Regions from separate parts of the Methylibium sp. genome, predicted to be linked through region 2. Evidence: predicted binding sites of a transcription regulator. Region 2 holds the regulator's gene; the other holds the start of a gene.
The links. Region 2 encodes FNR, which switches genes on or off when oxygen is low (the NO sensors DNR and NnrR bind a similar motif). Its sites were predicted from a motif close to TTGATNNNNATCAA; they were not measured.
Positions count from the first base shown of each region.

Region 1: a site for FNR is predicted at 1,995-2,008, ahead of nifA (nif-specific transcriptional activator NifA). Genes of this name have one in related genera too.

Region 1 is NZ_OZ257250.1:4,255,318-4,269,837, forward strand. It holds gene ACQY9S_RS20075 (FAD-dependent oxidoreductase) at 1-537, shown strand, start outside; gene ACQY9S_RS20080 (ferredoxin family protein) at 534-830, shown strand; partial or broken gene ACQY9S_RS20085 (Rrf2 family transcriptional regulator) at 924-1,469, shown strand; gene ACQY9S_RS20090 ((2Fe-2S) ferredoxin domain-containing protein) at 1,605-1,928, shown strand; gene nifA (nif-specific transcriptional activator NifA) at 2,185-3,945, shown strand; gene ACQY9S_RS20100 (selenium-binding protein SBP56-related protein) at 4,351-5,757, shown strand; gene ACQY9S_RS20105 (hypothetical protein) at 5,771-6,469, shown strand; gene ACQY9S_RS20110 (response regulator) at 6,514-6,936, opposite strand; gene nifB (nitrogenase cofactor biosynthesis protein NifB) at 7,162-8,748, shown strand; gene ACQY9S_RS20120 (4Fe-4S binding protein) at 8,793-8,987, shown strand; gene ACQY9S_RS20125 (HesB/IscA family protein) at 9,023-9,427, shown strand; gene ACQY9S_RS20130 (hypothetical protein) at 9,448-10,017, shown strand; gene ACQY9S_RS20135 (4Fe4S-binding leucine-rich repeat protein) at 10,014-10,799, shown strand; gene ACQY9S_RS20140 (nitrogen fixation protein NifZ) at 10,792-11,127, shown strand; gene ACQY9S_RS20145 (nitrogen fixation protein NifZ) at 11,161-11,445, shown strand; gene ACQY9S_RS20150 (hypothetical protein) at 11,442-11,843, shown strand; gene ACQY9S_RS20155 (cysteine desulfurase family protein) at 11,840-13,015, shown strand; gene nifT (putative nitrogen fixation protein NifT) at 13,127-13,345, shown strand; gene ACQY9S_RS20165 (hypothetical protein) at 13,357-13,614, shown strand; gene ACQY9S_RS20170 (DegT/DnrJ/EryC1/StrS family aminotransferase) at 13,619-14,520, shown strand, end outside.
Region 2 is NZ_OZ257250.1:583,107-597,626, reverse strand. It holds gene ACQY9S_RS02785 (Arm DNA-binding domain-containing protein) at 200-424, opposite strand; gene icd (NADP-dependent isocitrate dehydrogenase) at 623-1,876, opposite strand; gene ACQY9S_RS02775 (sulfite exporter TauE/SafE family protein) at 2,023-2,718, opposite strand; gene hemN (oxygen-independent coproporphyrinogen III oxidase) at 2,741-4,171, opposite strand; gene fnr (fumarate/nitrate reduction transcriptional regulator Fnr) at 4,345-5,070, shown strand; gene ACQY9S_RS02760 (hypothetical protein) at 5,099-5,353, opposite strand; gene ACQY9S_RS02755 (hypothetical protein) at 5,372-5,617, opposite strand; gene ccoG (cytochrome c oxidase accessory protein CcoG) at 5,649-7,133, opposite strand; gene ccoP (cytochrome-c oxidase, cbb3-type subunit III) at 7,162-8,085, opposite strand; gene ACQY9S_RS02740 (cbb3-type cytochrome oxidase subunit 3) at 8,078-8,248, opposite strand; gene ccoO (cytochrome-c oxidase, cbb3-type subunit II) at 8,259-8,888, opposite strand; gene ccoN (cytochrome-c oxidase, cbb3-type subunit I) at 8,913-10,355, opposite strand; gene ccoS (cbb3-type cytochrome oxidase assembly protein CcoS) at 10,426-10,623, opposite strand; gene ACQY9S_RS02720 (heavy metal translocating P-type ATPase) at 10,642-12,963, opposite strand; gene ACQY9S_RS02715 (DUF192 domain-containing protein) at 13,042-13,524, shown strand; gene sodB (superoxide dismutase [Fe]) at 13,584-14,165, opposite strand; gene ACQY9S_RS02705 (urate hydroxylase PuuD) at 14,334-14,520, shown strand, end outside.

The DNA of each region.
Region 1 (14,520 bases), 840 kb from region 2:
CTGCTGGAGAAGCTCAAGCGCCACCCGTCGATCGCGCCGCTGATCGAAGGCGGCGAGATGAAGGAGTACTGCGCCCACCTGATCCCGGAAGGCGGCTTCAACGCGGTGCCGAAGATCTTCGGCGACGGCTGGATGATCGTCGGCGACTCGGGCGGCTTCGTCAACGCCGCGCACCGCGAAGGCTCCAACCTGGCGATGACCACCGGACGGCTGGCGGCCGAGACCGTGATCGCCGCCCGGGCTGCCGGCAAGGCGATGAGCGCGAAGACGCTGAAGGCCTACAAGGACGCGCTCGACGACAGCTTCGTGATGAAGGACCTGAAGAAGTACCGCCACCTGCCCGACGTGCTGGAAACCAGCCCGCAGTTCTTCACCACCTACCCCGGGCTCGTCAACCGGGCGGCCAAGACGATGTTCACCGTCGACGGCATCGACAAGATGACGAAGCAGCGCGAGATCACGGGCAGCTTCAAGGCGGCCCGCAAGCTCACCGGACTGGTGGGCGACGCATTCAAACTTTGGAGGGCCACGCGATGAGCACCGTGCTGAACGTCGAGGACAAGCTGTTCCAGAACCGCTACAAGGTCGACCACGGCCGGCCGCACATCAAGATCAAGGATGCGGCGATCTGCTCCAACGAATGCGAGTCGCAGCAGTGCACCTACGTGTGCCCGGCGGCCTGCTACAAGGCCGAAGGCAACGGCGCGGTGACCCTCATCACCGACGGCTGCCTCGAATGCGGCAGCTGCCGCGTCATCTGCACCGAGCACACCAACGTGGCCTGGGAGTACCCGCGCGGCGGGCACGGCATCCTGTTCAAGTTCGGCTGAGCGCGCGAGTCGAGATCGATGCGGACCGCGAGCCCGCGCACCGGGGACGAGAAGGGTGACCTTCTCGCCCCTCTTTTTTGAAGGAGAGCTTGGATGCATCGGACGCTGACCAACAAGGGCCGCTTCGCCGTGACGGCCATGATCGACCTGGCCTTGCAGTCGCGCTCCGGGCCGGTGGCGCTGACCGTCATCGGCCGGCGCCAGGAGATCTCCCAGTCCTACCTGGAGCAGCTGTTCGGCAAGCTGCGCCGCCATGCCCTGGTGCGGGCCACCCGCGGGCCGGGCGGCGGCTACACGCTGGGCCGCAAGTCCGAAGAGATCAGCGTCGCCGACATCATCGTCGCGGTCGCCGTCGACAAGTCCGGCGAGAGCGTCGACCGCCCCCGCAAGACAGGCAGCAAGGGCGACAGCGCCGGCCACGGCATGACGCACGACCTGTGGAGCGGCCTGAACGCCAAGCTGATCGCCTGCCTCGATTCCGTCTCGCTGAAGACGCTGGTCGACGAGCAGCTTGCCAAGGGCGTGTCGGTCGATGACGCCCCACCGGTCAAGCGCGCCATTTCGCTGCGACCGGTGGTCAAGCCCATCAAGGTGACCGCACCCAATTCGGTGTTCGCGCTGGGCAAGGCCCTGTCGAAGCGACGCGATGACGATGATGATGACGATGCCCGCGCACGGCCCGACCTGGCGCCGCTGGCGGCGCGGCCGCGCCGCTCGACCCGCGCACAGTGGGCGCGATGACCCCGTGAGCCCCTGCCTCAACCAAGATCCGCCATGACCAAACCCTTGCGCCACGTCTTCGTCTGCAGCCAGCAGCGCCCGCCCAACCACCCGCGCGGCTCCTGCGCGGCAGCCGGGGCCTCGCCGCTGCTGCAGGCCTTCTGGGCCGAGCTGCAGAAGCGCCAGGCCTACGAGCAGATCGCCATCACCTACTCGGGCTGCCTCGGCCCCTGCGACGGTGGCCCGAACGTGCTGGTCTACCCGGAGGGCGTGCTCTACCGCGGCGTCACGCCGGCCGACGTGGCCGAGGTCTTCGACCGGCATCTCGAAGGCGGCGAGGTGGTCGAGCGCCTGCGTGCCGACGCCGCGCTGTGGTGAGCCTGCATCCGGCGCACCAAACGACGACGGCGCGCAAGCACGGGCGCAGGCGCAAGTGAACGACCTTTGACCTGGATCAAATCCAGGGAACGAATCGCGACGGTGCCCCTCTGCGGCACCGGGTCGGGCCGGGTTCTTGCACCCCGAGCCTTGCAACCCGGTGCAGCGACCGTCAGCGCCCCGGGTTGACGCGCAACATGCACCGGCGTGCACCACCATGCATCCCCCGCGTGCGCAACGGTGAGTGAGGTCGTCCATGGTCCGCACGAGTCAGCAGGAACGCTCCCATGTGGAGCTGATCACGGTCTACGAGATCTGCCGCATCCTCGGCGCATCGCTCGATCTGCAGCGCAGCTTTCGCGAGGCACTGAACGTCCTGACCGCCCACATCGGCCTGCCCCGCGCGATGATCGTGCTGGCCGACGATGACGGCGAGCCGCTGCGCGTGCACAGCGCGGTGGGCCTGGACAATGAACAGGTCAAGCGCGGCGTGTGGCACAGCGGCGAGGGCGTGATCGGCCGCGTCTACCGCTCCGGCGTGCCGGTGACGGTGCCCGATGTCACCCAGTCGGCCGAGTTCATCGACCGCACCGGCGCCTTCAGTGCCCAGGAGGGCCGCATGATGTCCTTCATGGTCGTGCCGATCAAGACCGAGCGCATCAAGCTGGGCGTGCTGGCGGCGCAGCGCACCGTCGAGGGCAATGCACGGCTGTCGGACGACCAGCGCATCCTCACGATGGCCGCCTCGCTGATGGCGCAGGCCCTGGTGCTGTCGCGTGCCGTGACCGAAGAGCACCAGCGGCTGCAGCTGGAGACCACGCGCCTGCAGAAGGCGCTGGCGCCCGAGCCGCGCGGCCGCTACGCGCTCGACAACGTGGTGGGCGTCTCGCGCGCCATGCAGGAGGTCTTCGGCGAGGTGCACCAGGCTGCGCCCTCGCGTGCCACGGTGCTCCTGCGCGGCGAGTCGGGCACCGGCAAGGAAGCGATCGCGCGCGCCATCCACTACCTGTCGCCGCGCAAGGACGCACCGTTCATCAAGGTCAACTGCGCGGCACTGACCGAGTCGCTGCTGGAGAGCGAGCTCTTCGGCCATGAGCGCGGCGCCTTCACCGGCGCGGTCGGCGACCGCAAGGGCCGCTTCGAGCAGGCCCACACCGGCACCCTGTTCCTCGACGAGGTGGGCGACGTGTCGCCGTCGTTCCAGGCCAAGCTGCTGCGCGTGCTGCAGGAGCGCGAGTTCGAGCGCGTGGGCGGCAACCGCACGATCAAGGTCGACGTGCGCCTGATCTGCGCCACCAACCGCGACCTGGAGAAGATGGTCAAGCGCGGCGAGTACCGGGCCGACCTCTACTACCGCATCAACGTGGTCTCGATCGCGCTGCCGCCGCTGCGCGAGCGGCGCGAGGACATCCCGCCGCTGGTGGCGCACTTCGTCGACCGCTACAACAAGGAGAACCGCCGCAAGCTCAAGATCGCCGCCGACGCGATGGAGGTGCTCACGCATTGCTACTGGCCGGGCAATGTGCGCGAGTTGGAGAACTGTATCGAGCGCACCGCCACCATGGTGCAAGGCGACGTGATCCGCGGCGTCGCGTTTCCGTGTCGCCACAACCGCTGCCTGACGCAGACGCTGCACCACCTCGAGAGTGATGACGCGGTGTCGCCGGTCCGCATGCCGACGTCGCTGCGCATCCCGGTGCGGCCGACGGGCAGGGAACTGCCGCGCCCGGTGGAAGACGAACCGCCGCGCCCGGCGGGCGCCGATGCCGGCGAGGACTGGGGCGATGACGAGCCGGGAGCGGATGACGAAGTGCTGCGCATCGGCCCGACCGAGCACCTGAACGGCGCGCCGCGCCAGTTCGGCAACGAGCCGCCCGAGGGCGAGCGCGAGCGGCTGATCTGGGCCATGGAACAGTGCGCCTGGGTCCAGGCCAAGGCCGCGCGCTTGCTGAGGGTCACGCCACGCCAGCTCGGCTACGCGCTGCGCAAGTACAGCATCGAGGTGCACAAGTTCTGATGCCAACTCGCGTTAGAACCTGTCGAATCACCCGGTGTCTTTCAACTCGTCGCAGCTGTTCGTGGGCGTGGGTTGTCGCTGAAGTTCAAAGCGTCTACTGGCCAGCCGCCTGCCGGCACCGAGCGGTGCTGGCGAGGCCACCGGGCGAGCGGCTCCGCTCATGTCCCCCGGGGTCGGCCTGAAGGCCGCCCCCTCCTCCTTTACTTCGCTACGCCGCTCACCCGACGCCCTCGCCAGCACTCACTATCGCCGCCTGCCACGGCAGTCAAACCCCGGCGCCCACGCTGACGTGCCGGTCTTTGACGTCGACCATGACGAGGCGCACACTGGTCGCCCCCTGGAGTTCGACAGCTGCCGAGGCCCGCAGGCGACAGCCGCTCGATCGCAATTTCACCGGAGACCGCCATGCTGGAATCGCTGCGTCCCGACCCCACATTCCACCCGTCGCCGCGCCTGGCGATGGAGGCCGAACCGGAGCGCATCGCCTACACCGCGCTGCTGTCGCCCGATGCCTCGCGCCCCGACGCGCTGGCCGTGGTCGATGTCAATCCGGCTTCCAGCACTTACGGCAGCCTGCTGCATCGGCTCGACATGCCCCATCGGGGTGACGAGTTCCACCACTTTGGCTGGAATGCGTGCAGTTCCGCGCTGTCGCCGATGTCCGGCCACGCATTCCTGAAGCGGCGCTACCTGGTCATTCCGGGCATCCGCTCGTCACGCCTGTACATCGTCGACACGCAACCCGACCCGGCGCGGCCGACGATCGCGCGCGTGATCGAACCCGAAGAGGTCATGCGCAAGACCGGCTATTCGCGTCCGCACACCGTGCACTGCGGCCCCGAGGGCATCTACATCAGCACGCTCGGCGGCGGTGGCGTCGATGGCACCGACGGACCGGCCGGCGTGTTCCTGATGGACTGCGAGAGCTTCGAGATCCTCGGCAAGTGGGAGATCGATCGCGGCCCGCAGAAGCTGCACTACGACTTCTGGTGGAACCTGCCGCGCGACTACATGGTCTCCAGCGAATGGGGCCTGCCGCCGCAGTTCGAGAACGGCATCGTCGCCGACGACCTGCTCGGCAATCGCTACGGGCATCAACTGCATTTCTGGGATCTGCGCGCGCGGCGCCACACGCAGACCATCGACCTCGGCGCAAACCACCAGATGGCGCTCGAGATCCGCCCGGCGCACGATCCGACGCGCGAATACGGCTTTCTGGGCGTCGTGGTCGACACGACCAACCTCGAAGGCTCGATCTGGACCTGGTACCGCGAAGGCGGGAAATTCCACGCCGCGAAGACCGCGGTGATTCCGCCCGAGCCGGCCGATGCATCGCTGCTGCCGCCCTTGCTCAAGGGCTTCGGCGCGGTGCCGCCGCTGATCAGCGACATCGACCTGTCGCTGGACGACCGCTTTCTCTACGTGGCGTGCTGGGGCACCGGCGAGTTGCGGCAGTACGAGGTGTCCGATCCGATGAAGCCGCGGCTGGCCGGCAGCGTGCACATCGGCGGCATCGCCCGGCGCGGCAGGCATCCGAACGGCAGCAGCTTCGGCGGCGGGCCGCAGATGACCGAAATCAGCCGCGACGGCAAGCGCGTGTACTTCACGAACTCGCTCTACAGCAGTTGGGACAGGCAGTTCTATCCGGACGGCGTGCCGGGCCGGCAGGTGATGTGCAATGTCGGCAAGGACGGCGGCATCACGCTCGACGATCGGTTCGTCGTCGACTTCGGGCCGAACTACGGCGCGCACCAGATCCGCCTGCAGGGCGGCGACTGCTCGACCGATTCGTTCTGCTATCCGTCGGCGTGACGCCGCCGCCGCAGTGACCACCGGCGCCACCGCGACGCTGTGGGCGGGCGTCGTGCTGATCGGCGCCTATCACGGCTTGAATCCGGCGATGGGCTGGCCGCTGGCGGTGGCCAATGGCCTGGCCGAGAAGCGCGCCGCCGCGCTGCTCGGCACCTTCGTGCCGCTCGGCGCCGGCCACCTGCTGGCGATGATGCTCGTGCTCGTGCCCTTCGCGCTGCTGTCGTGGCTGGTCACGTGGAGCCGCGAGATACGCGTCGGCGCAGGGATCCTGGTCGTGCTGTTCGGCGTGTCGCGGCTGTTCCTGCGCCGCCATCCGCGCTGGCTCGTTCGCGTGCGGCCGACGCAGCTCGTGCTGTGGTCGCTGCTGATGGCCACGGCGCACGGTGCCGCGCTGATGCTGCTGCCCGTTCTCATGGGCTTGTGCGAGGCGCCGGCGACTGCGGCAAGCCTCTCGCCAGGCGCCTTCGATCACGAAGCCGTGATGGCGCTGATGCGCCGGGGCGTGGGCACGGCGGTCGCGGTCTCGCTGCTGCACTCGGCCGCCATGATCGTCGCCGGGTTTGCCGCCGCGTGGATCGTCTACCGATACCTCGGCCTGCGCGCCCTGCGGTCGGCCTGGTTCAACCTGGACAAGCTGTGGGCGCTCTGCCTGATCGCATCGGGCGCCGCCGCGGTTGCCATGGCGCTGTCGCAGTCCATGCCCGGCAGCTGATCGCGCGGGCCGGGTCCCGAGCCCTCCGCTCGCGTGAGCTGGCCCTAGCCAAGCACCACCGGGATCGTCAGCACCGCCCGGCGCCCGATCTGGGCGTTGACCTTCTGGCGCACCGCCTCGACCTTGAACGGGCGCGTGATCGTCGAGCGCGCGCCCAGCGCGAGCGCCTGCGCGACCCCGGCGTCGCCGGCCGGGCCGCAGGCGATCACGGGCACGCCCGGCAGCGCGGCGAGCAGCGCGCTCACCCCCGGCGCACCCTCGGCCTCGATCACGCTGGCGCCGAGCAGGATCACGTCCAGCGCCATGCCCTGCGCGCGCGCGATGGCCTGCGCGCTGGAGGTCACCACGTTCACTTCGAGTTCGTCGGCGAGCATGAACTGCAGCGCCATCGCGCTGATGTCGTCGCTGTCGATGATGAACGCGCGCTTGGTTTCCACGGCGCGCTGGGTGTCGACACCAATCTGCATTGGAGGCTCCTTGAAGGCTGAGGGCTGATGGGGCTGCCGGAGCAAGCGCCGTGCCCCCGTGCGCGCCACCGGGGGCCGTTGTCCGTGTGACCTCGGCACATGTTGTGTTTGTCGGCATCCGAACACCCGACGAACAATGCAAGTGCCTGATTTACAAGGGATTCGCCTTGGCACGCGTCTCGCAATGGGAGCCCATCCACCACCCACACAGCACGAGGTCTGCCGATGTCGCCCAACACTGCTTACGTAGACGCTTCCCAACTTGGCAAATCGCGTCAGGCGGTCAGTCAGATTCTCGAGACCGCGGCCTCGGGCGGCTGCGGCACGACGGGCGGCGAGGGCAAGGCCAGCTGTGGCACCTCGGGCGGGCCGGACGACATGCCCGAAGAGATCTGGAACAAGGTCAAGAACCACCCCTGCTATTCGGAAGAAGCCCACCACCACTATGCGCGCATGCACGTGGCGGTGGCCCCGGCCTGCAACATCCAGTGCAACTACTGCAATCGCAAGTACGACTGCAGCAATGAATCGCGCCCCGGCGTCGTGAGCCAGAAGCTCACGCCCGAGCAGGCCGTCAAGAAGGTGGTCGCGGTCGCCAGCGAGATCCCGCAGATGACGGTGCTGGGCATCGCCGGCCCGGGCGATGCGCTGGCCAACCCGAAGAAGACCTTCGACACCTTCCGCATGCTGCAGGAGCAGGCGCCCGACATCAAGCTGTGCCTGTCGACCAACGGCCTGGCGCTGCCCGAGCTGGCCGACGAGATCTGCAAGTACAACATCGACCACGTCACCATCACCATCAACATGGTCGACCCGGCGGTGGGCGAGAAGATCTATCCGTGGATATTCTGGAACCACAAGCGCGTGACCGGCATCGAGGCCGCGACGATCCTGCACGAGCAGCAGATGAAGGGTCTGGAGATGCTCACCGAGCGCGGTGTGCTGACCAAGATCAACTCGGTGCTGATCCCCGGCATCAACGACGAGCACCTGATCGAGGTCAACCGCGAGGTCAAGAAGCGCGGCGCCTTCCTGCACAACATCATGCCGCTGATCAGCGAGCCCGAGCACGGCACCGTGTTCGGCCTGACCGGCCAGCGCGGCCCGTCGGCGCAGGAGCTCAAGGCGGTGCAGGACGCCTGCATGGGCGGCGCCAACCTGATGCGCCACTGCCGCCAGTGCCGCGCCGACGCGGTGGGCCTGCTCGGCGAGGACCGCAGCGAGGAGTTCACGCTCGACAAGATCGACGAGATGGAAGTCGTCTACGACCTCGACAAGCGCAAGACCTACCAGGACAAGGTCGAGGCCGAGCGCCAGGCCCAGCATGCGGCCAAGGTCGCGGCACTGGCCGCGGCGAGCGTCGACGACGGCGTCGACCCCGACATGAAGGTGTTGATCGCGGTGGCCACCGAAGGCCACGGCAAGGTCAACCAGCACTTCGGCCATGCCACCGAGTTCCAGATCTTCGAGGTGAGCAAGGCCCAGGCCTTGTTCGTCGGCCACCGCCGCGTCGACCTGTACTGCCAGGGCGGCTACGGCGAAGAGGAAACGCTGCCGTCGGTCGTCAGCGCGATCAACGACTGCCACGCAGTGCTGGTGTCCAAGATCGGCGCCTGCCCGCGTGACGAGCTCAAGGCGGCCGGCATCGAGCCGGTGGACGAATACGCGCACGAGTTCATCGAGAAGGCGGCGCTGTCGTGGTTCGGTGGCTACCGCGAGCGCATCGCCAAGGGCCTCGTCACGCACCAGGTGCGCGGCGATGCGCAGATCCGCCAGGGCGCCTATTCCGGCACGGCCGAACAGGCGGCCTGAAACCCTTCAACCCGTCCTCCAGTTCACGCTCCAAGGAGTTCCCCATGGCCCTCAAGATCATTGCCTCGATGTGCACCGGCTGCTCGGCCTGCGAGCCCGAATGCCCCAATGTCGCGATCCGCGAAAAGGGCGGCACCTTCATCATCGACCCGGCCAAGTGCACCGAATGCGAAGGCCAGTTCGATTCGCCGCAGTGCGTCGCCGTGTGCCCGGTCGACAACTGCATCAAGGCCGCGTGACCTCCACCGTCCGAAAGAAAGCAAGCGAGACAACCATGATCCAACCGAACGTGACCGTCACCCCCGCCGCTGAAAAGTTCATCCGTCGCATGGTGCGTTTCTCGGACCATCCGAGCGGCGGCTTTCGCCTCACGGTGTCGCCGGGCGGCTGCTCGGGCTACAACAGCGAGTTCACGGTGCAGGCCGCGCCGACGGCCGGCGACAGCGAGTTGCTGGTGGGGGACGTGAAGGTCTACCTGCCGGCCGAGAGCCGCCTGATGCTCGACGGCGTCACGGTGGACTTCGCCGACACGCCCACCAAGAGCGGGCTGACCTTCATCAACCCGAACGCTGCCGCCTGTGGCTGCTCGAGCTCCGGGGAGTCGGCCGCGCCGCCGGCACAGGCCACCGTGTCGGTCAGCTCGATCACGCGCAAGCCCGCGGCCACCGCCGGCCGCTGACGAGACGCGAGCACGTCACCGTGGATGCAGGCACCGACTTCGACGACGCGGTTCTCGGCCACGGGCTCCCACCCGAGGTCGAGCAGGCGCTGCGCGAAGCCGGCGCAGCGCGCGCCGACCCGTCCCTCGCGATGGCGGCGTTGATGCGCGCCGGTGCCCTCGCGCCCGAGCATCCGGCGGTGCTGATCGCCTTCTACCGGCACTACTTCTACAGCCACCGTCTGCGGCTGGCCCGCGCGGTGGCGCGCAAGACCCTGGTGGTCGCTGCGCGGTCGCTGGGCCTGCCGCTGGTCTGGCGCGAGGTGCCGGGGCAGCCGTTGGCCGGCGCCAGGGACGACGTGGCCACGCGCTTCTACCTGTGGGTGCTCAAGGGCTATGCCTACCTGAGCCTGCGGCTCGACGATCCCGTCGAGGCCCGCGATGCGCTGGCCAAGCTGCGCCAGCTCGACCCCGACGATCGCGTCGGCGCGGCCCTGCTCGAGGCCGTGCGCCAGCGCCGCGACCGGGGCGGCGACGAAGACGAAGGTCCCGCGCTGCCGGTCTTCGGTGCCGCCGCCTGGGCCCGCGTCACGGCGACGGGGCAGACATGACAGCCGACTGGAACGACATCCCGGCGCAGCACTGGCAAGGCGGTGCGCTGGAGTGCGCGGGCTGCGCCCACGAGCTGCTGCGCGCCGAGGGCGGCTGCGAGCCGGGCCGCATGTGCATGCAGGATGCCTATGCCCGGCGCATCGACCGCTTCTTCCGCACCCATCCCGGGCTGGCCAACCAGCACCTGGGCCATGCGTACTTCGAGGTGCGCGCCATCGCCGCGCGCCATGCCGATGTGTTCCAGCTGCCCGCCCTGATGGACGATCCCGACGAGACCGTGCGCCTGCAGCTGGCGCTGCGCCTGCCGCAACGCCAGCTCATGCGCATGCGCCAGGACCCGCACCGCGAAGTCCGCATCCGCGTGGCGCAGGGCCTGGCCGTCGACCAGCTGGCCTCGATGCTGCGCGACGAGGACTACCACGTGCGGGCCACGGTCGCGCGCCGCCTGCCCGAGGCGCTGCTGCCGCTGCTGATCAAGGATCCCGACCTGATGGTGAAGCGTGAAGTGGCGCGCCGCGTGCCCATGCCGGCGCTGTGGCGCATGGTCGAGGACGCCGAGCCCGAAGTGCGCCGCATCGTGGCCGAGCGCCTGCCCGCGCCGCTGCTCGACGCCTTCGTCGACGACCCCGATCTGCTGGTGCGCTGGGAAGCGGCGGGCCGCGCCCTGGGCCCGGTGCTCGACCGGCTGGCCCGCGACCCGGAGGCCGACATCCGCGAACGCGCCCTGGCCCGCCTGGCCGAACTGCAGAGCCACCCCAGCACGGAGCCCGAACATGGCTGACATCAACCGCGACGACGACGCCATCGAAGTGGCCTCGCCGCCCCGCTTCAACATGGGCGAGCGCGTCATCAGCCGCACCGTGATCCGCAACGACGGCACCTACAACGGCAAGGACATCGGCGAGGTGCTGGTGAACAAGGGCGAGATCGGTTTCATCACCTCGATCGGCACCTTCCTGCAGCAGTTCTACATCTACGCGGTCGAGTTCGTCGACTCCGGCCACCGCGTCGGCATGCGTGCCAAGGAGCTGTGCACCATCGATCACCTGCCCGAGGAAGTGCTGGCGCAGCTGGGCGACAAGGCCGCCGGGCTGCAGGACCTGCGCTAGGCCCCGTTCTCACCCCCCTCCCGAGAGCCCACCATGATCGACCAACGCCAGCCCAAGTACGAATGGGGTCAGCCCGTGGTGGCTGCCGTGGATCTGTACAACGACGGCAGCCACCCCGACGTGCCCGAGGACCAGTTGCTTGTCGTGGCCGGCGGCCCGGGCGAGATCGTCCAGATCGGCCACCACGCCGAAGCCAACGTGCCCGTCTACATGGTGGACTTCGGCGTCGCCGTGATCGGCTGCATGGAAGAGGAAATCGCCGTCGAAGGCACCGACCTCGGCGCGCTGGCGCGGCCGAGCGAAGAGGTCGCTCCATGACAGCCCTGAAGGCGCCGAGCAGGCGGCGCCGCTCGCGCGGCCCGGCCGATGGCGCGACCGAGCCGCCTTCGCCGCAAGCCGGCGGGCGGGTGCTCTCGCTCGATGCCCGCCGCATCCAGAACGCCCTGGAGGCGCGGGCGCGCTACAAGTACGTGCACCCGCGCGTGCAACGCGAAGGCCTGGGCTGGAAGGTCGTGAGCCCGAACTGCTCGCGCAACATCGACCCGCAGGGCGGCGAGATCGACATCGCCTGGCTGGTGCCCAACAACGGCGAGGGCTGGCTGCTGTTCTCGCGCGACCACGCGCAGGACTGCTGGCAGATGCGCCGCCGGGAGGCCTCGCTGCCCGCGGCGCTGGCGCACCTGTGCGCAGATCCCGACCGGGAGTTCTGGCAATGAACGAGCCCGTGTATCTCGACCACAACGCCACGACGCAACCCGGCCCCGAGGTGCTCGAGGAAATGCTCGACAGCCTGCGCACGGTCTGGGCCAATCCCTCGTCCACCCATGCGCCGGGCCAGGCCGCGCGGCGCGCCCTGACCGACGCGCGGGCCCGCGTTGCCACCTTCCTCGGCTGCCAGGGGGCGGAGCTGGTCTTCACCAGCGGCGCCACCGAGGCCAACCACATGGCCGTGCTGGGCGCGCTGGCGCTGGGCCGCGAGCGCGGGCGCACGCGCCTGGTCCTGAGCGCGGTGGAACACCCGGGCCTGCTGGCGCTGGCCGCACGCCTGAAGGCCGAGGGCCAGCCGGTGGACCTGATCCCGGTGAACGCGCAGGGCCAGCTCGACCTCGAGGCCGCCCGCGGGCTGATCCGCGACGACGTGGCCCTGGTCAGCGTGATGGGCGCCAACAATGAGACCGGGGTGCTGATGCCGGTCGCCGAGCTGGCGGCACTGGCCCATGCGGCCGGCAGCCCGCTGCACGTCGACGCCACCCAGCTGGTGGGCAAGACGACCGCGCGCTTCGATGCCGGCGGGGCCGATCTGTGGTCGGTCTCGGCGCACAAGCTGCACGGCCCCAAAGGCATCGGCGCGCTGGTCGTGCGCAAGGGCCTGGTCTGGCCGGCGCTGTTCAGCGGCCGCCAGGAGCGCCAGCGCCGCGGCGGCACCGAGAACATGCCGGGCATCCTCGGTTTCGCCGCGGCGGCCGAGCGCGCGGGGCTCACCCTGGCCGACGACCTGGCCCGCATGCGCAGCCTGCAGGCCCGGCTCGAAGGCGGCTTGCGCGCGGCCCTGGGAGACGTGCATCTCTACGGCGCGCAGGCTGAACGCCTGCCCAACACCAGCTGCCTGCGCTTCGGCACGCTCGATGCCGAGCAGGTGCTGGGCAGGCTCGAACGCAGTGGCGTGGTCGCCTCCTCGGGGGCCGCCTGCACCGCCAGCGGCACGCAGCCCTCGCACGTGCTGCTGGCGATGGGTGAAACCCCTTTGCAGGCCAAGGCCAGCGTGCGCCTCTCGCTGGGCCGCGAGACCCGCGCCGACGACATCGACCGCGCCATCACCGCGGCCGTGCAGGCCATCGGCCCGCTGCTCGAACCCGCGCGGCCGGCGGCCGAGCCGCAGGCCGCGTGAAACGATGACAACCCCCACGTCGCTTCGCTCCTGCCCCCCGAGGGGGCGGTCAGCCGCCTTGAGGCGGCTCGGCGCCGGCTGACGGTCTATTAATTGACGGAGTACCCGACCATGAAAGTGATGATCCGCAGAAGCTCCGCCGGGGTGCTCTCCGCCTACGTGCCGAAGAAGGACCTGGAGGAGCCCATCGTCTCGCAGGACAAGCCCGATCTCTGGGGCGGCACCGTGACGCTGGCCAATGGCTGGGTGCTGTCGCTGCCCGAGATGGCGCTCGGCACCAGCCTGCCGATCACCGTCGAGGCCCGGCGCCTGTCCGGCGACGTCGACTGAGGCGGCCTGCCATGGACGCCCAGGTCGTCACCGAAGCCCTCGCGCTGGCCGAGGCCGCCGCCACCGTGCGCGACGCGGCCCAGGCCTTGCGCGAGCGCTATGCGCCGCTGCGCGTCGTGGTGGTCGACGCCTTCGACATGCGCGGCGAAACCCCCGCCGCCCAGGGCGACACGCGCACGCTGTACTACGGCGCCAGCGACGGCCACTGCTGGAAGGTAACCAGCGACCCGGCGCAGGCCGCCGGCTTCTTCCTCACCGACAAGAGCTGATGCCATGAGCGCCTTGCCCGCCCTGAACGATGCGCCCGCCGCCGGGCCGGACCTCGACCTGCCGGACGAGTGGTTCCTGCTGTCCGACCCCGACCTCAGCGAGGTCGAGCTCGAGCTGGTGCAGGCCGCGCTGAGCGAGCCGAGCCTGTCGGCCGGGGCGATGGTCCAGCACTTCGAGAAGAACTTCGCCCAGTGGCTGGGGCGCAAGCACGCCGTCGCGGTCGCCAGCGGCACGCTGGGCACCTGGCTCGCGCTGCGCGTGCTCGGCATCGGCCCGGGCGACGAGGTCATCGCCTCGCCCTACGGCTGGCACCAGGTGGCGCATGCGGTGGGCCTGACCGGCGCACGCGTGGTCTTCGCCGACATCAACTACTGGTCGGGCTGCCTGGACCCGGTGCGCGCGGCGGCCCAGATCACGCCGGCCACCAAGGCCATCCTGGTCGGCAACGTGAACGGCCACCCGGCGGCATGGAACGGCTTTCGCGCGCTCGCCGAAGAACACGGCCTGAAGCTGATCGAAGACTCCACCGAAGCGATCGCCTCGCGCTACCAGGGCCGCAGGGTCGGCAGCTTCGGCGACCTCTCGGTGTTCGACTTCTCGCAGCCCTCGGCGCTGTGCTGCGGCGAGGGCGGCATGGTGGTCACGGACGACGACGACCTGGCCCGGGAGTTGCGCTACCTGCGCTCGCGCTCCATCCGCGACCGCCGTTCGGTCTCGGTCGGTTCGCGCGTGCCCCTGCAGGCCTCGATCAGCGAGCTCACGGCCGCGCTCGGCGCCGGCCAGTTGGCCCGCATCGACGACATCCTCGCCAAGCGCCGGCGCGTCGAGGGTTACTACCTGGCCCAGATCCAGACCTTCGAGGGCATCAAGCCGCCCTATGTGGCGCCGGATGTCGACGAGGTGCA
Region 2 (14,520 bases):
GAAGAATCTGACCACGGGCGTGGACACGCTGGTCACGCCGCCGCTCAATGCGTTCCCGAACGTCGCGGGCTACCAGTTTGCCGGCGTGTCCGACGACGGTCTGCGCGTGGCCTGTCGGCTTCTTGGTCTCCTGGACCCGCTGCCTGCGCTCGTCCACCTCCTTGCGCTTGGCCTGAGCCGGATCGACCTCGCTCCGGGATCAGCACTCAAAGTGCCGATCCCTGGCGTCGGCGACGCCCACCTCGGGGTACTTGCCGATGGTCACCTCGACGCGGGTACAGCCGAAACGGTACTGGTAGCGCCAAGTCTTCAGGCCCGCAGGGCTCACATGCACATACAGACCCCCGCCATCGCTCAGTTTGTACGGCTTCGGCTTGGCGTTGTTGATGCGGGTCGGAGAAAGGGTGTACCGGGATGTCCTCATGAACGGTCTCGCTAGCTCGGTTTGCGAATCCTACAAATGGAGGAATTTGGAGGATTTCTCCCCCTCTGTCCCTCCAAAATTCTCTCCAAATTGGCGGGATTTCGCGATTACCAGTGAGACGCAGAAAAACGAAATTCCTCGAAATTCACAAGGAAAATCAATGGCTTACGAGACGTCATGAGACGCCAGGTAGCAGCTTCACATATGGTCGATCATCACCTGCCCGAAGCCCGAGCAGCTGACCTGCGTGGCGCCGTCCAGCAGGCGCGCGAAGTCGTAGGTGACCTTCTTCGACAGGATGGACTTCTCCATCGACGAGATGACCAGGTCGGCCGCCTCGGTCCAGCCCATGTGGCGCAGCATCATCTCGGCCGACAGGATCTCGGAGCCCGGGTTGACGTAGTCCTTGCCGGCGTACTTGGGCGCGGTGCCATGGGTGGCCTCGAACATCGCGATCGAGTCCGACAGGTTCGCGCCCGGGGCGATGCCGATGCCGCCGACCTGCGCCGCCAGCGCATCGGACACGTAGTCGCCGTTCAGGTTGAGCGTGGCGATCACGGAGTACTCGGCCGGGCGCAGCAGGATCTGCTGCAGGAAGGCGTCGGCAATCGAGTCCTTGACGGTGATGTCCTTGCCGGTCTTCGGATTCTTGAACTTGCACCACGGGCCGCCGTCGATCGGCTGCGCGCCGAATTCCTTCTGTGCCAGGCCGTAGGCCCAGTCGCGGAAGCCGCCCTCGGTGAACTTCATGATGTTGCCCTTGTGCACGATGGTCACGCTGGGCTTGTCGTTGTCGATCGCGTACTGGATCGCCTTGCGCACCAGGCGCTCGGTGCCTTCACGCGACACGGGCTTGATGCCGATGCCCGAGGTGTTCGGGAAGCGGATCTTCTTGACGCCGAAATCCTCTTGCAGGATCTTGATGAGCTTCTTGGCCTTCTCGCTCTCGGCCTCGAACTCGATGCCGGCGTAGATGTCTTCCGAGTTCTCGCGGAAGATCACCATGTTGGTCTTGTGCGGCTCCTTGACCGGGCTCGGCACGCCTTCGAAATACTGGATCGGGCGCAGGCAGACGTAGAGGTCGAGTTCCTGGCGCAGCGCCACGTTGAGCGAGCGGATGCCGCCGCCCACCGGCGTGGTCAGCGGGCCCTTGATCGACACCACGTACTCCTTCAGCACCTGCAGCGTCTCTTCGGGCAGCCAGACGTCGGGGCCATAGACCTTGGTCGACTTCTCGCCAGCGTAGATCTCCATCCAGTGGATCTTGCGCTTGCCGCCGTAGCTCTTCGCGACCGCGGCGTCGACCACCTTGATCATCACCGGCGTGATGTCGAAGCCGGTGCCGTCGCCCTCGATGTAGGGAATGATGGGCTGATCGGGCACATTGAGCGAGAAATCGGCATTGACGGTGATCTTGTGGCCGTCGGCAGGCACCTTGATGTGCTGGTACATGGACTTGCGTCTCCGCTGGGTGGGGGTTCGAGAGGAACAGGAGGGGTGACTTCGATTCTAGGCGAGGCATCGTGCACTGCAGCGAACGATGCCGCTCTGCGCAGCGCACAGGGGAGTGCCAGGGCAATACCGGACGGTCAATGGTCCTAGGCCGCAATGCACCACGGCCCGCCCGGGCCGGTCAGCTGGTGCCACATCGCCCACGCCCCAGCGGCGGCCAGCAGCACCCCGGCCAAGCGCACGGCGCCCGCGCCGCGGCCCAGGCGGCCCAGCAGGCTGCGGCCCAGCAACAAGGCCAGCGCGCCGCCGAGCGCGAACGCCAGCATCACCGCCGCACCGGCGAGCGGCCCGTCGGCCAGCGCGGCGACGACCAGCGCCGAGTACAGCAGGCCGCAAGGCCAGGCCGCCCACAGCAGGCCGACGGCCCCCGACCAGGCCCAGCCGCGCTGGCGCACCCGCCCCATGGCCGGGAGCGGCCCGAGCATCGGCACGGCCGAGAGCGGTGCCGTGAGGCGGCCCAGCGCAACGCGCGGGATGCGGCCGGTGAGCAGCAGCCACAGGCCGAAAACCATCACCGCCGCCTGCAACAGTGTCCACAAGGGTTTCAGCCAGGCGGTGGCCTGGAACATCTCGGCCAGCCAGCCGGCGCCCACCGCCACCAGGGCCCCCGCACTGCCGTAGGACAGCAGCCGTCCGAGCTGCAGCGACACCGCAGCCTGCCACGGGCGCGCGCCGGGACAGGCCCGCTCGACGGCCGCACAGGGTGCGGCGCACATCGCAACGCAGTGCGGACTGCCGGCCAGACCCAGCACGAGGCCGGTCGTGATCAGTGCGAGGCTCATTGCCGCACCCCGCGCACTTGTCTCAGATCAACCGCGAATAACGCTCGCGGTCGCGATCGGCCTGCAGGTGGCGGTCGAACACCATCGCCACCGCACGCACGAAGTACCAGCCCAGCGGCGTGAGCTGGATCGCGTCGGCGTCGATCTCGACCAGGCCCTGCCCGACCAGCGGCTCGAGCCGCTGCAGCTCGGCATCGAAGTAGCGCCTGAAGTCGAGCAGATGGGCCAGCTCGATCGACTCGAACACCACCCGGCCCTGGCACATCAGCGCCATGATCACCGAGCGGCGCACCACGTCGTCGCGCGTCAGCACGAGGCCGCGCACCACCGGCAGTTCGCCGGCGCGCAAGGCGTCCTGGTACTCCGGCAGCGACTTGGCGTTCTGGCTGTAGGTCGCACCGACGCGACCGATCGCCGACACGCCCAGGCCGATCAGATCGCAGTCGGGCTGGGTGCTGTAGCCCTGGAAGTTGCGGTGCAGCCGCCCCTGGCGCTTGGCCGTCGCCAGCGCATCGGTCGGCAGCGCGAAGTGGTCCATGCCGATGTAGTCGTAGCCGTGCTCCAGGAAGCCGGCGATCGCGTTCGACAGCATCGTGACACGCTGCGCCGTGCCGGGCAGGTCCTGCGCATGGATGCGCCGCTGCGGCTTGAAGCGCTGCGGCAGGTGCGCGTAGCCGTAGAGCGCCACGCGGTCCGGCCGCAGCCGGGCCACTTGCTCCACCGTGCGTGCCAGCGAAGCCGGCGTCTGCTTCGGCAGACCGTGGATCAGGTCGATGTTGATCGAATCGAAGCCCAGCGCGCGGGCACTGGCCATCAGTGCCGAGACCTGCTCCTGCGGCTGGATGCGGTGCACCGCCTGCTGCACGGCAGGATCGAAGTCCTGCACGCCAAAGCTCAGGCGGTTGAAGCCGAGGTGTTTCAGGTGCGCCAGCCGCCCGGCATCGACGGTGCGGGGGTCGACCTCGATCGAACATTCGGCCTGCGTCTGCACGTCGAAGGCCGCGCGCAGCAGCGACATCAGTTGCGTGAGTTCGCCGTCGCTGAGGAAAGTCGGCGTGCCGCCGCCGAGGTGCAGCTGGCTCACGCGCTGCCCCGGGCCGAGCGCGCCCACGTGCAGCGCGATCTCCTGTCCGAGCGACTCCAGGTACTCCGCGCCATGCCGGTGCTGGCGCGTGATCACCTTGTTGCAGGCGCAGTAGTAGCAGACCGATTCGCAGAACGGAACGTGCACGTACAGCGACAGCGGTGAACTGCCGCCCACCGCACCGGCCGACTGCGGGCCGCTGCGGCGCTGCCCCAACGCCTGCCGGTACTGGGCGGGACCGAAGGCCTCGACGAAGCGGTCCGCCGTGGGATAGGAGGTGTAGCGCGGCCCGCCCGCGTCCAGTCGGCTCAGAAGCTCCTCGGTCGGTGCGGCGGGCGCCGGCTTGGCGGTCGTGGGAGTGCTGGACATGCCCAGACTGTGCCCAGCGCCCAGCGCCCTGCACTTGATCTGCATCAAGCCCCGGGGTCGACGGGCCCGGACAATCTGCACTCATCTTGAGGCCGATCATGCAACTTGCCCCGGACACACCCGCTGACGCGCCTTGCGGAGCTCACGCCGAGCGCGCACCCATAATGGTCCGCATGGAACAACCCATCCGCATCGAAGCGCTCAAGGTTGCCTGCTCGAGCTGCAACCTGCGCGAGTTGTGCCTGCCGGTCGGCCTGTCGGATGCGGACCTCGACCGGATCGACGAACTGGTGGGTGGCCGCCGTGCCGTCAAGCGCGGCGACGCGCTGTTCCACGCCGGTGATCGCTTCGAGTCGCTCTACGCGGTACGCACCGGCTTCTTCAAGACCCGCGTCTCGGCCGACGACGGACGCGACCAGGTCACCGGCTTCCAGATGGCGGGCGAGCTGCTCGGGTTGGACGGCATCAGCACCGACCGCCATGCCTGCGACGCCGTGGCGCTCGAGGACTCGCAGGTCTGCCAGATCCCCTACACGCAGCTCGAGACGCTCTCGCGCGAGTCGACACCGCTGCAGCACCAGTTCCACAAGATCATGAGCCGCGAGATCGTGCGCGACCACGGCGTGATGCTGCTGCTCGGCAGCATGCGCGCCGAGGAGCGGCTCGCCGCCTTCCTGCTCAATCTGACGCAGCGGCTGCAGGCGCGCGGCTTCTCGGCCTCGTCGCTGGTGCTGCGCATGACGCGCGAGGAGATCGGCAGCTACCTCGGCCTCAAGCTCGAGACGGTGAGCCGCACCTTCTCGAAGTTCCAGGACGAGGGGCTGCTCGAAGTGAAGCAACGCGACATCCGCGTGCTCGACGAAGCCGGCTTGCGCCGGCTCGTCAACGGCCCCTGCTGAGCCCCCGAGCGCGGAGGCCCCCGCTCACTCAGGGCCAGCGGCGCGGCTCGGTTCCCTCGGGCTCCGGCGTCGCCAGCAGCAGCGTCAGCATCGACGTGAGCGCGCACACGATCCAGAAGCTGAAGAAGGCCAGCGTGTACACACCCGCCGGTGACACGCTCTGCAACGCACTGCCGACCCAGCCGCTCAAGTCGGCGGGATCGGCGGCGCTGAACACCAGCATCTCGAGCACGCCAGCCATCATGAACGAGGGCCAGGCGATCCACAACGTGCGTTGCCTCATGGCGTGTCCCGGCCGGCCCTAGTGCGGCGCCCTGGGCGTGGCCGCGTGGTTGCGTGCCTGCACCGCAGGCGTGCTGCTGTCGAGGGACTCGCTCGCGCGGCTGAGCACCGGGTCGCTGCCGCGCACGGCAATCACGGCGGTGGCGATGGCGGCCACCACCACCACGAGCGGCCCGCCGAGCACCAGCCAGAGCATGGGCTCGCGCCACCACGGCAGCTGCGCTGCCGGGGAGGGCGCCAGGATCTTTGCGTTCGTCTGTGCCATGGAGACTCTCCTGGTGAGCAGCGTACCGCACTCAGCGCGGCACGACGAAAGTGGACTTCTCGACCACGCTGAACGCCGGCTGACTGCCGTCGACCTCGCGTGTGAGCTCGAAACGCAAGGGGTGCGCGCCCGGCCCCAGCGCCGCGGCCGTCTGCGGCGGGATCTGCACGGCCACCGGCACCCAGCGCGACTCGGCCGGCGCCAGCAGCACCTCGCCGCGCACCTGCGCTTGGGCACCGGCGATGCCGCTCACGGCCACGCGGTAGCGCTGCGCGGATTCGGTCGCGTTCATCACCTGCAGACGGTAGACGTTCTCGATGCGCCCTTCGTCGACCAGCCGCGCCAGCGTGCCACGGTCGCGCACCACGTCGACCCGCACCGGGCTGCGCAGTGCCAGGCTGGCAACGAAACCGCCCGAGACCAGCAGCAGGATCACGCTGTACACGAGCACCCGCGGACGGAACACCCGGCGCCAGTCCAGCGTGCTGCGGCCGGCGGCCAGGCCGTTCTGCGTCGCGTAGCGGATCAGGCCGCGCGGATAGTCCATCTTGTCCATCACGCCGTCGCAGACGTCGATGCAGGCGGCGCAGCCGATGCACTCGTACTGCAGCCCCTGGCGGATGTCGATGCCGGTCGGGCAGACCTGCACGCACAGCGTGCAGTCGATGCAGTCGCCCTTGCCCTGGGCCGCCAGCGCGTCGTGCGCCAGGCTGCGCGGGCGCGAGCCGCGCGGCTCGCCGCGCGCGGTGTCGTAGCTGATGATCAGCGTGTCGTGGTCGAACATCGCGCTCTGGAAGCGCGCATAGGGGCACATGTACTTGCAGACCTGCTCGCGCATGAAGCCGGCATTGCCGTAGGTCGCAAAGCCGTAGAACAGCACCCAGAACCACTCCCAGGGGCCCGGCCCGGCGGCACCCGGGCCGGCGAGACCGAACAGGCTCAGGGCCTCGCCGCCCAGCTCGCGGATCGGCGTGAAGTAGCCGACGAAGGTGAAGCCGGTCCACAGCCCGATCGCCAGCCACACCGCATGCTTGGCCGATTTGCGGGCCAGCTTCGCGGCGCCCCAGGGCGTGGCGTCGAGCTTCAGGCGCGCCTGCCGGTCGCCTTCGATATGGTGCTCGACCCACATGAAGATCTCGGTGTAGACCGTCTGCGGGCAGGCGTAGCCGCACCACAGACGACCGGCCACGGCGGTGAACAGGAACAGGCCGTAGGCCGACAGGATCAGCAGGCCGGTGAGGTAGATGAAGTCCTGCGGATAGAGCACCAGGTCGAAGATGTAGAAGCGCCGCGCCCCCAGGTCGAACAGCACCGCCGGGCGGCCGTTCCACGGCAGCCACGGCAGGCCGTAGAACACCAGTTGCGTGAGCCACACCAGCGCCCAGCGCCAGGCGGCGAACCAGCCGTGCACCGCGCGCGCATGGATCGTCGCCTGCTTCGCGTACAGCGACACCATCTCGCCCGTGTCGTCGGGCGCGGCAGCGATGGGGATGACGCGTGAGGCAGGACGATTCATCAGCGGCTCGGGGTCGCGCTCCGGCAGTTCACTGCTTCGCCGCGACCGCGGCGCCGCCGGTGTTCGACAGCCCCCAGACGTAAGCGGCCAGCACCTGGATCTGCGCCTCGCTCAGCCGCCCGGCATGCGCCGGCATCACGTTGGTCTTGCCTTCGTTGACCATCTTCATCACCGCGTCCTCGCCCCAGCCGTGCAGCCAGATCTTGTCGCTCAGGTTGGGTGCGCCCAGGGCCTGATTGCCCTTGCCGCCCGGACCGTGGCAGGCCGCGCAGGCACCGAACTTCTCGCGCCCCAGTTGTGCAGCGATGCTGTCGTGCGGGCTGCCGGACAGGCTCAGCACGTAGTTGGCGACGTTGCGCACGTCCTCGGCGCTGCCGACCGCCGCGGCCATCGGCGGCATCATGCCCTGGCGCCCCTGTGCGATGGTCTGCGCGATCTGCTCGGGCGCACCGCCGTGCAGCCAGTCGTTGTCGGTCAGGTTCGGGAAGCCCTTGCTGCCGTGCGCGTCGGAGCCGTGGCACTGGGCGCAGTTGTTGATGAAGAGCCGCTCGCCCAGGGCATGCGCCTGCGGGTCGCGCGCCAGTTCGGCCGCCGGCATGGCGGCGAAGCGGGTGTAGAGGGGTTCGGCCTCGGCACGGCCACGCTCCATCTCCGCCTGGTACTGCGAGCGCGAGGTCCAGTCGAACTGGCCCGGATTGGAGCCCAGCCCGGGATAGAGCACCAGATAGAGCGCACCGAACAGCACGGTCAGCACGAACAGCCCCACCCACCACAGTGGCAGCGGGTTGTTCAACTCGCGCAGGTCTCCGTCCCACACGTGGCCGGTCGTGTTGTCGCCCGCCATCACCTTGCGCCGGCTGGCGATGAACAGCAGTATCAGGCAGGCCGCCAGGCCCACGACCGTGACGATGCCGATGAAGAGCGGCCAGCCGCTCGTGACGAAATCACTCATGGCGGCCCTCCAGCCGGTTGGGCTCGTCGCCGGCCGCGAACGGCAGCTGCGCCGCCTCGTCGAAGGCCTCGCGGCGGCGCCGCGCCATCGTCCAGGCCACGATGCCGATGAAGACAAGGAAGGACAGCAGCGTCACCGCCGCCCGCAGTTCATTCAGGTTCATCTCACGCTCCTCACTTCACCGCGGTGCCGAGCACCTGCAGATAGGCCACCAGGGCATCGAGTTCGGTCTTGCCCTTGACGTCGTCGGCCGCCTGCGCGACCTCGGCGTCGCTGTAGGGCGCACCGAGCTGCCGCAGGACCTTGAGCTTGGTGGGCATGATCGCGGCGTCGACCGGCGCCGTCGCGAGCCACGTGTAGGCCGGCATGTTCGACTCCGGCACCAGGTCGCGCGGGTTGTTCAGGTGGATGCGGTGCCACTCGTCGCTGTAGCGACCGCCCACGCGCTGCAGGTCGGGGCCCGTGCGTTTGCTGCCCCACTGGAACGGCCGGTCGTAGACGAACTCGCCGGCCACCGAGTAGTGGCCATAGCGCAGCGTCTCGGCACGGAACGGCCGGATCATCTGCGAGTGGCAGTTGTAGCAGCCCTCACGCACGTAGACGTCGCGGCCGGCGAGCTGCAGCGCGGTGTAGGGCTTGAGGCCGGCCACCGGCTCGGTGGTGCTGCGCTGGAAGAACAGTGGCACGATCTCGACCAGACCGCCGATCGCCACCACCACCAGGATCAGCACGATCATCAGCCAGTTCGACGTCTCGATGCGCGCGTGGCCGCTGGCCGGCGCCGTATTGTGTTCGTTGCTCATGTCATCAGGTCCTTGACGGGTGACTCAGGCTCTTGCGAGCGAGGTTGGCACGGGCACGCGCTCACGGCTGCCCACCTTCACGGTCATCACGACGTTCCACGCCATCAGCAGCATGCCGCCCAGGTACAGCAGCCCGCCCAGCAGGCGCACCACGTAGAACGGGAAGGTCGCCTTCACGCCCTCGACGAAGCTGTAGACCAGCGTGCCGTCGGGGTTCACCGAACGCCACATCAGCCCCTGCATCACGCCGGCGATCCACATCGCGGCGATGTAGAGCACGACGCCGATGGTCGCGATCCAGAAGTGCAGCTCGATCGCACGCACGCTGAACATCTCCTTGCGGCCGAACATGCGCGGGATCAGGTAGTACAGCGAGCCCATCGAGATGAAGCCGACCCAGCCGAGCGCACCGCTGTGCACGTGGCCGATGGTCCAGTCGGTGTAGTGGGACAGCGCGTTCACCGTCTTGATCGACATCATCGGACCCTCGAAGGTCGACATGCCGTAGAAGGACAGCGAGACGATCAGGAACTTCAGGATCGGGTCGTCGCGCAGCTTGTGCCAGGCGCCGCTGAGCGTCATGATCCCGTTGATCATCCCGCCCCAGCTCGGCGCCAGCAGCACCAGCGAGAACACCATGCCGACGCTCTGCGCCCAGTCAGGCAGCGCGGTGTAGTGCAGGTGGTGCGGCCCCGCCCACATGTAGGTGAAGATCAGCGCCCAGAAGTGAACGATCGACAGCCGGTAGCTGTAGACCGGGCGCTCGGCCTGCTTGGGGATGTAGTAGTACATCATTCCCAGGAAGCCCGCGGTCAGGAAGAAACCGACCGCGTTGTGGCCGTACCACCACTGCACCATCGCGTCCTGCACACCGGCGTAGGCCGAGTAGCTCTTGGTCAGGCTCACCGGCAGCGCGGCGCTGTTGACCAGGTGCAGCAGCGCCACCGTCAGGATGAAGGCGCCGAAGAACCAGTTGGCCACGTAGATGTGGCGCACTTTGCGGATGCCGATGGTGCCGAAGAACACGATCGCATAGGCCACCCAGACCAGCGTGATCAGGATGTCGATCGGCCACTCGAGTTCGGCGTACTCCTTGCCGCTCGTGAAGCCCAGCGGCAGCGTGAGCGCTGCCAGCACGATCACCGCCTGCCAGCCCCAGAACACGAAGCTCGCCAGCGCCGGCGCGAACAAGCGGGTCTGGCCGGTGCGCTGCACGACGTGAAAGGATGTCGCCATCAGCGCGCAGCCACCGAAAGCGAAGATCACCGCGTTGGTGTGCAGCGGCCGCAGCCGGCCGTAACTCAGCCAGGGGATGCCGAAGTTGAGCTCCGGCCACGTCAGCTGGGCGGCGATGAACACGCCGACGGTCATGCCGACCACACCCCACAGCACCGCCGCCAGCGCGAACTGCGTGACCACGCGATCCTCGTAGACCAGCGCTGTGCCTTTGGCCGCCTGTGCATTCATCGAACTCTCCTCGGGTCCTGTCGATGGCACCGAGTGTCGCGACGGGCGCGGGCGCCCGGCTTGATGCCGGTCAAGGATCGAGCGATGCGTTCGATGTCGACTGCAAGGGTGTGGTCTGGGCGCCGCACGGCTCGACCTCTTCAAGCACCCGCGCACCCTCGCGGTCGAGGTCGTCGAACTGGCCGTGGTGCACCGCCCACGCGAACACGCCGAGCACGCCCAGCGCGAGCAGCACCGACAGCGGCAACAACAGGTACAGACTGTCCATGGATGGCCTTGCTTGCCTTCAACGCGCCAGGCGCAGGGCGTTGCCCACGACGACCAGCGAACTCAGGGCCATGCCCAGCCCGGCCGCCCAGGGCGGCAGCCAGCCCAGCAGCGCCAGCGGCACGCAGACCGCGTTGTAGGCCACGGCCCAGGCCAGGTTCTGCCGCACGATGCGCGCGCAGCGGCGCGCCAGTTCGCACGCGTGGGCGATCTCGCCCAGCCGGCTGCCGAGCACCACGAAATCGGCACGCTGCTGCGCCAGCGCCGCGCCGTGGCCGAGCGCGATGGACACGTCGGCCTGGGCCAGCACCGGTCCGTCGTTGAGTCCGTCGCCGACCATCAGCACGCGGTGGCCCTCGCGCTGCAAGCCGCGCAGCGCGGCCAGCTTGTCCTGCGGCGCCGCCCCGTGCAGCGCCTGCGTCAAGCCGAGGCGCCGTGCCACCGCCTGCACGGCGCCGGCGCGGTCGCCGGACAACAGGCGCAGATCAAGGCCCTGCGCCCGCAGGGACTGCAGCAATGCCGTCGCGTCCGGGCGCAGCGCCTCGTCGAACTCGAACCGGGCGACCTCGGCACCAACACCCGCGTCCTGCGGCGCGAGCCACACGGCCGGGCGAGCGAGGCCCTCGGGCGCCAGCGCACCGACCCAGGCCGCCGCCCCGAGCCGCCAGCGCCGCCCGTCGGCGTCGCACGCCTCGAGGCCCTGCCCGGCATGCTCGCGCACGTCCCGCCAGGTCCGCGCCTCGGCACCGGCGTGCGCCACGGCGCGCACCAAGGCCACCGACAGCGGGTGGTGCGAGTGCGCGGCCAGCGTGGCCGCCCGCGCCAGCCAGGCGCTGCGGTCGGCCCCGGCCGGCAACTCGATGTGGGCCAGTGCCAACCGGTCCTCGGTGAGCGTGCCGGTCTTGTCGAAGCAGGCAACGTCGACATGGGCCAGGGCTTCGAGCGCATCGAGACGCTGCACCAGCACGCCGCGCCGCGCCAGCGCGCCGGCCGCCGCGATCAGTGCCGACGGCGCGGCCAGCGACAGCGCGCACGGGCAGGTCACGATCAGGATCGAGACTGCGACCCACACCGCCCGCGCCGGCTCGATCTGCAGCCAGGCCCAGAAGGCCAGCCCGGACAGCAGCAGCACGCCGACCACGAAGGGCGCCGCGATGCGGTCGGCCGCGCGCATCAGCGTCGGCCGCTCGGCCAGCGCGCGCTGCATCAGATCGACGATCTGCTGGTGGCGCGTGCCGGTGCCGACCTGCGTCAGCTGCACCACCACGGGCGCGACGAGGTTCAGGCTGCCGGCGATCACCGCATCGCCGGCACCGCGCGGCAGTGGCCGCGACTCGCCCGTCAACAGCGATTCATCGGCTTCGGTGCGCCCTTCGATCATCAATCCGTCACCGGGAAAGGCCTGGCCCGCCGCAACGCGCACCCGGTCGCCGGCCACCAGCCGCGCCACCGGCACCCAGGCCACGCTGCCATCGGCCGCCAGCCGCTCGACGCTGTCGGGCAGGCGGCGCAGCAGCGCATCAAGGGAGCGCGTGCTGCGCTCGCGCGAGCGCGCCTCGAGCCAGCGGCCGGCCAGCAGGAAGCAGACGAACATGGTCAGCGAGTCGAAGTAGACCTCGTGGCCGAACGGTCCGCCCGGATCGAAGCTCGCAGCGCTGCTGGCGACGAAGGTGACCACGATGCCCAGCGCGACCGGCACGTCCATGCCGACGCGGCGCTGGCGCAACGCGTGCCAGGCACCGGCGAAGAACGGCTGGGCCGAGAACAGCAGCACCGGCAGCGTCAGCACCCAGGCGCTCCAGCGCAGCAGCGCCGCGATGTCGGGCGCGATGTCGCCCGGCGCGGCGAAGTAACTGGGCGCTGCCGCCATCATCACCTGCATCATGCAGAAGGCCGCGACGAACAGGCGCCACAGCGCGGCGCGCGATTCGGCCTGGCGTGCACGCAAGGCGTCTTGCGCGTCGGCGAGATAGGCTTGGTAGCCGGCGCGCTGCACCGCATCGATCAAGACCGACGCCCGCGTGCGCAGCGGATCCCAGCACACCTCGGCGCGCTCGGCCGCGGCGTTGACCTGCGCGCTGCGCACGCCTTCGATCCGCAACAAGGCGGCTTCGATGATCCCGGCACAGGCGGCGCAGTGCAGCCCCTGCAGCAACAGCCGCGTGCGGGCCTCGCGTTGCCCGTCGGCACCGTTTTGCCAGGTGGTGCAGGCGGCCAAGGCCGCTTCATCATCCAGTGCCGCCCGCTGCCGACCCGACAGATCGGCCGCACCATCGGGCGCGTGGGCGGCGAGAGAGCGGGTGGCGGGAAAGGGCAGGCTGGTGGCGGGCATCGGCGTCATGGGCAGACGCTGCGGCCGTCAGCGTGCGGTCGGCTACGGAACGTCCCGTGCGTTACTCTAGATCAGCCCTTCACCCCCATGCTGACAAAGATCAAGTTCATGCGCCTTCGCCTCCCGCACACTGCCGGCCTCGTGCTGGCGCTCGCCGCCCTGTTGTCAGGCCCTGCAACCCTGGCCCAGACCGGTCCGCAGAAGCTGCCGGCCGTTCGCCTCAACGCGGGCATCCACAACATCCAGGCCGAGGTCGCCCGCACGCCCGAGCAGCGCGCGATCGGCCTGATGAACCGGCCGACGATGGGCAGCAACGACGGCATGCTGTTCGTCTTCGAGGAGGCGGCGACGCAGTGCTTCTGGATGAAGAACACGCTGCTGCCGCTGTCGATCGCCTACCTGGCCGACGACGGCACGGTCCTGCAGATCGTCGACATGCCGCCGCAGACGCTGGAGTCGAAGTGCTCGACGAAGCCGGTGCGGCTGGTGCTCGAGATGAACCAGGGCTGGTTCGCCAAACGCGGATTCAAGGCCGGCAGTCGGCTGAGCGGCCCGGCTTTCAAGCCCTGAGCGCATCATGAAAAAGGCCGGTCCAGGACCGGCCTCGATCGATCAGTGCAGGGTCTTGCTCAGACGAAGTTCTTCGCGGCGAAGTCCCAGTTCACGAGCGAGTTCAGGAAGGTCTCGACGAACTTCGGACGCGCGTTGCGGAAATCGATGTAGTAGGCGTGCTCCCACACGTCGACGGTCAGCAGCGCCTTGTCGGCGGTGGTCAGCGGCGTGGCGGCATTGCCGGTGTTGACGATGTCCACCGAGCCATCGGCCTTCTTCACCAGCCAGGTCCAGCCGGAGCCGAAATTGCCGACCGCGCTCTTCGTGAAGGCTTCCTTGAAGGCCGCCAGGCTGCCCCACTTGGCGTTGATGGCCGCGGCCAGCGCGCCGCTCGGCTCGCCGCCGCCCTTGGGCTTCATGCTGTTCCAGAAGAAGGTGTGATTCCAGATCTGGGCCGCGTTGTTGAACACGCCGCCGCTCGATTTCTTGATGATCTCTTCCAGCCCCAGGGCCTCGAACTCGGTCCCCTTGATCAGGTTGTTGAGGTTCGTGACATAGGCCTGGTGGTGCTTGCCGTAGTGGAACTCGAAGGTCTCTTTCGAGAGGTGCGGCGCGAGGGCGTCCATCGCGTACGGCAATGCAGGCAAAGCGTGTTCCATCGGGTGTTTCCTTTTTTGGGTTTGATCGGGATGAGCGGGGCGGGCTCGCCACGCGGACATCATGCCCGGCAACCCGATGCAAGGTGCGCGCAAGGCAAAAAAGCCTGGCGCTGCGCTGCGTTAACTTCGCTATAGTTTGATCGCCTTCCAACAACAAGGAGAGAGTCGATGGGCGCAATCTTCCAGTCCCTGGGACGCACCGTGGTCGCCGGTGTGCTGCTGCTGATCCTGATCGTCCTGCTGGCCGGCAACATCCAGTTCGGCCATGCCTGGGGCGCGTTCTTCATGCGCTGGCTGCACGTTCTCTCGGGCGTGATGTGGATCGGCCTGCTGTGGTACTTCAACTTCGTGCAGA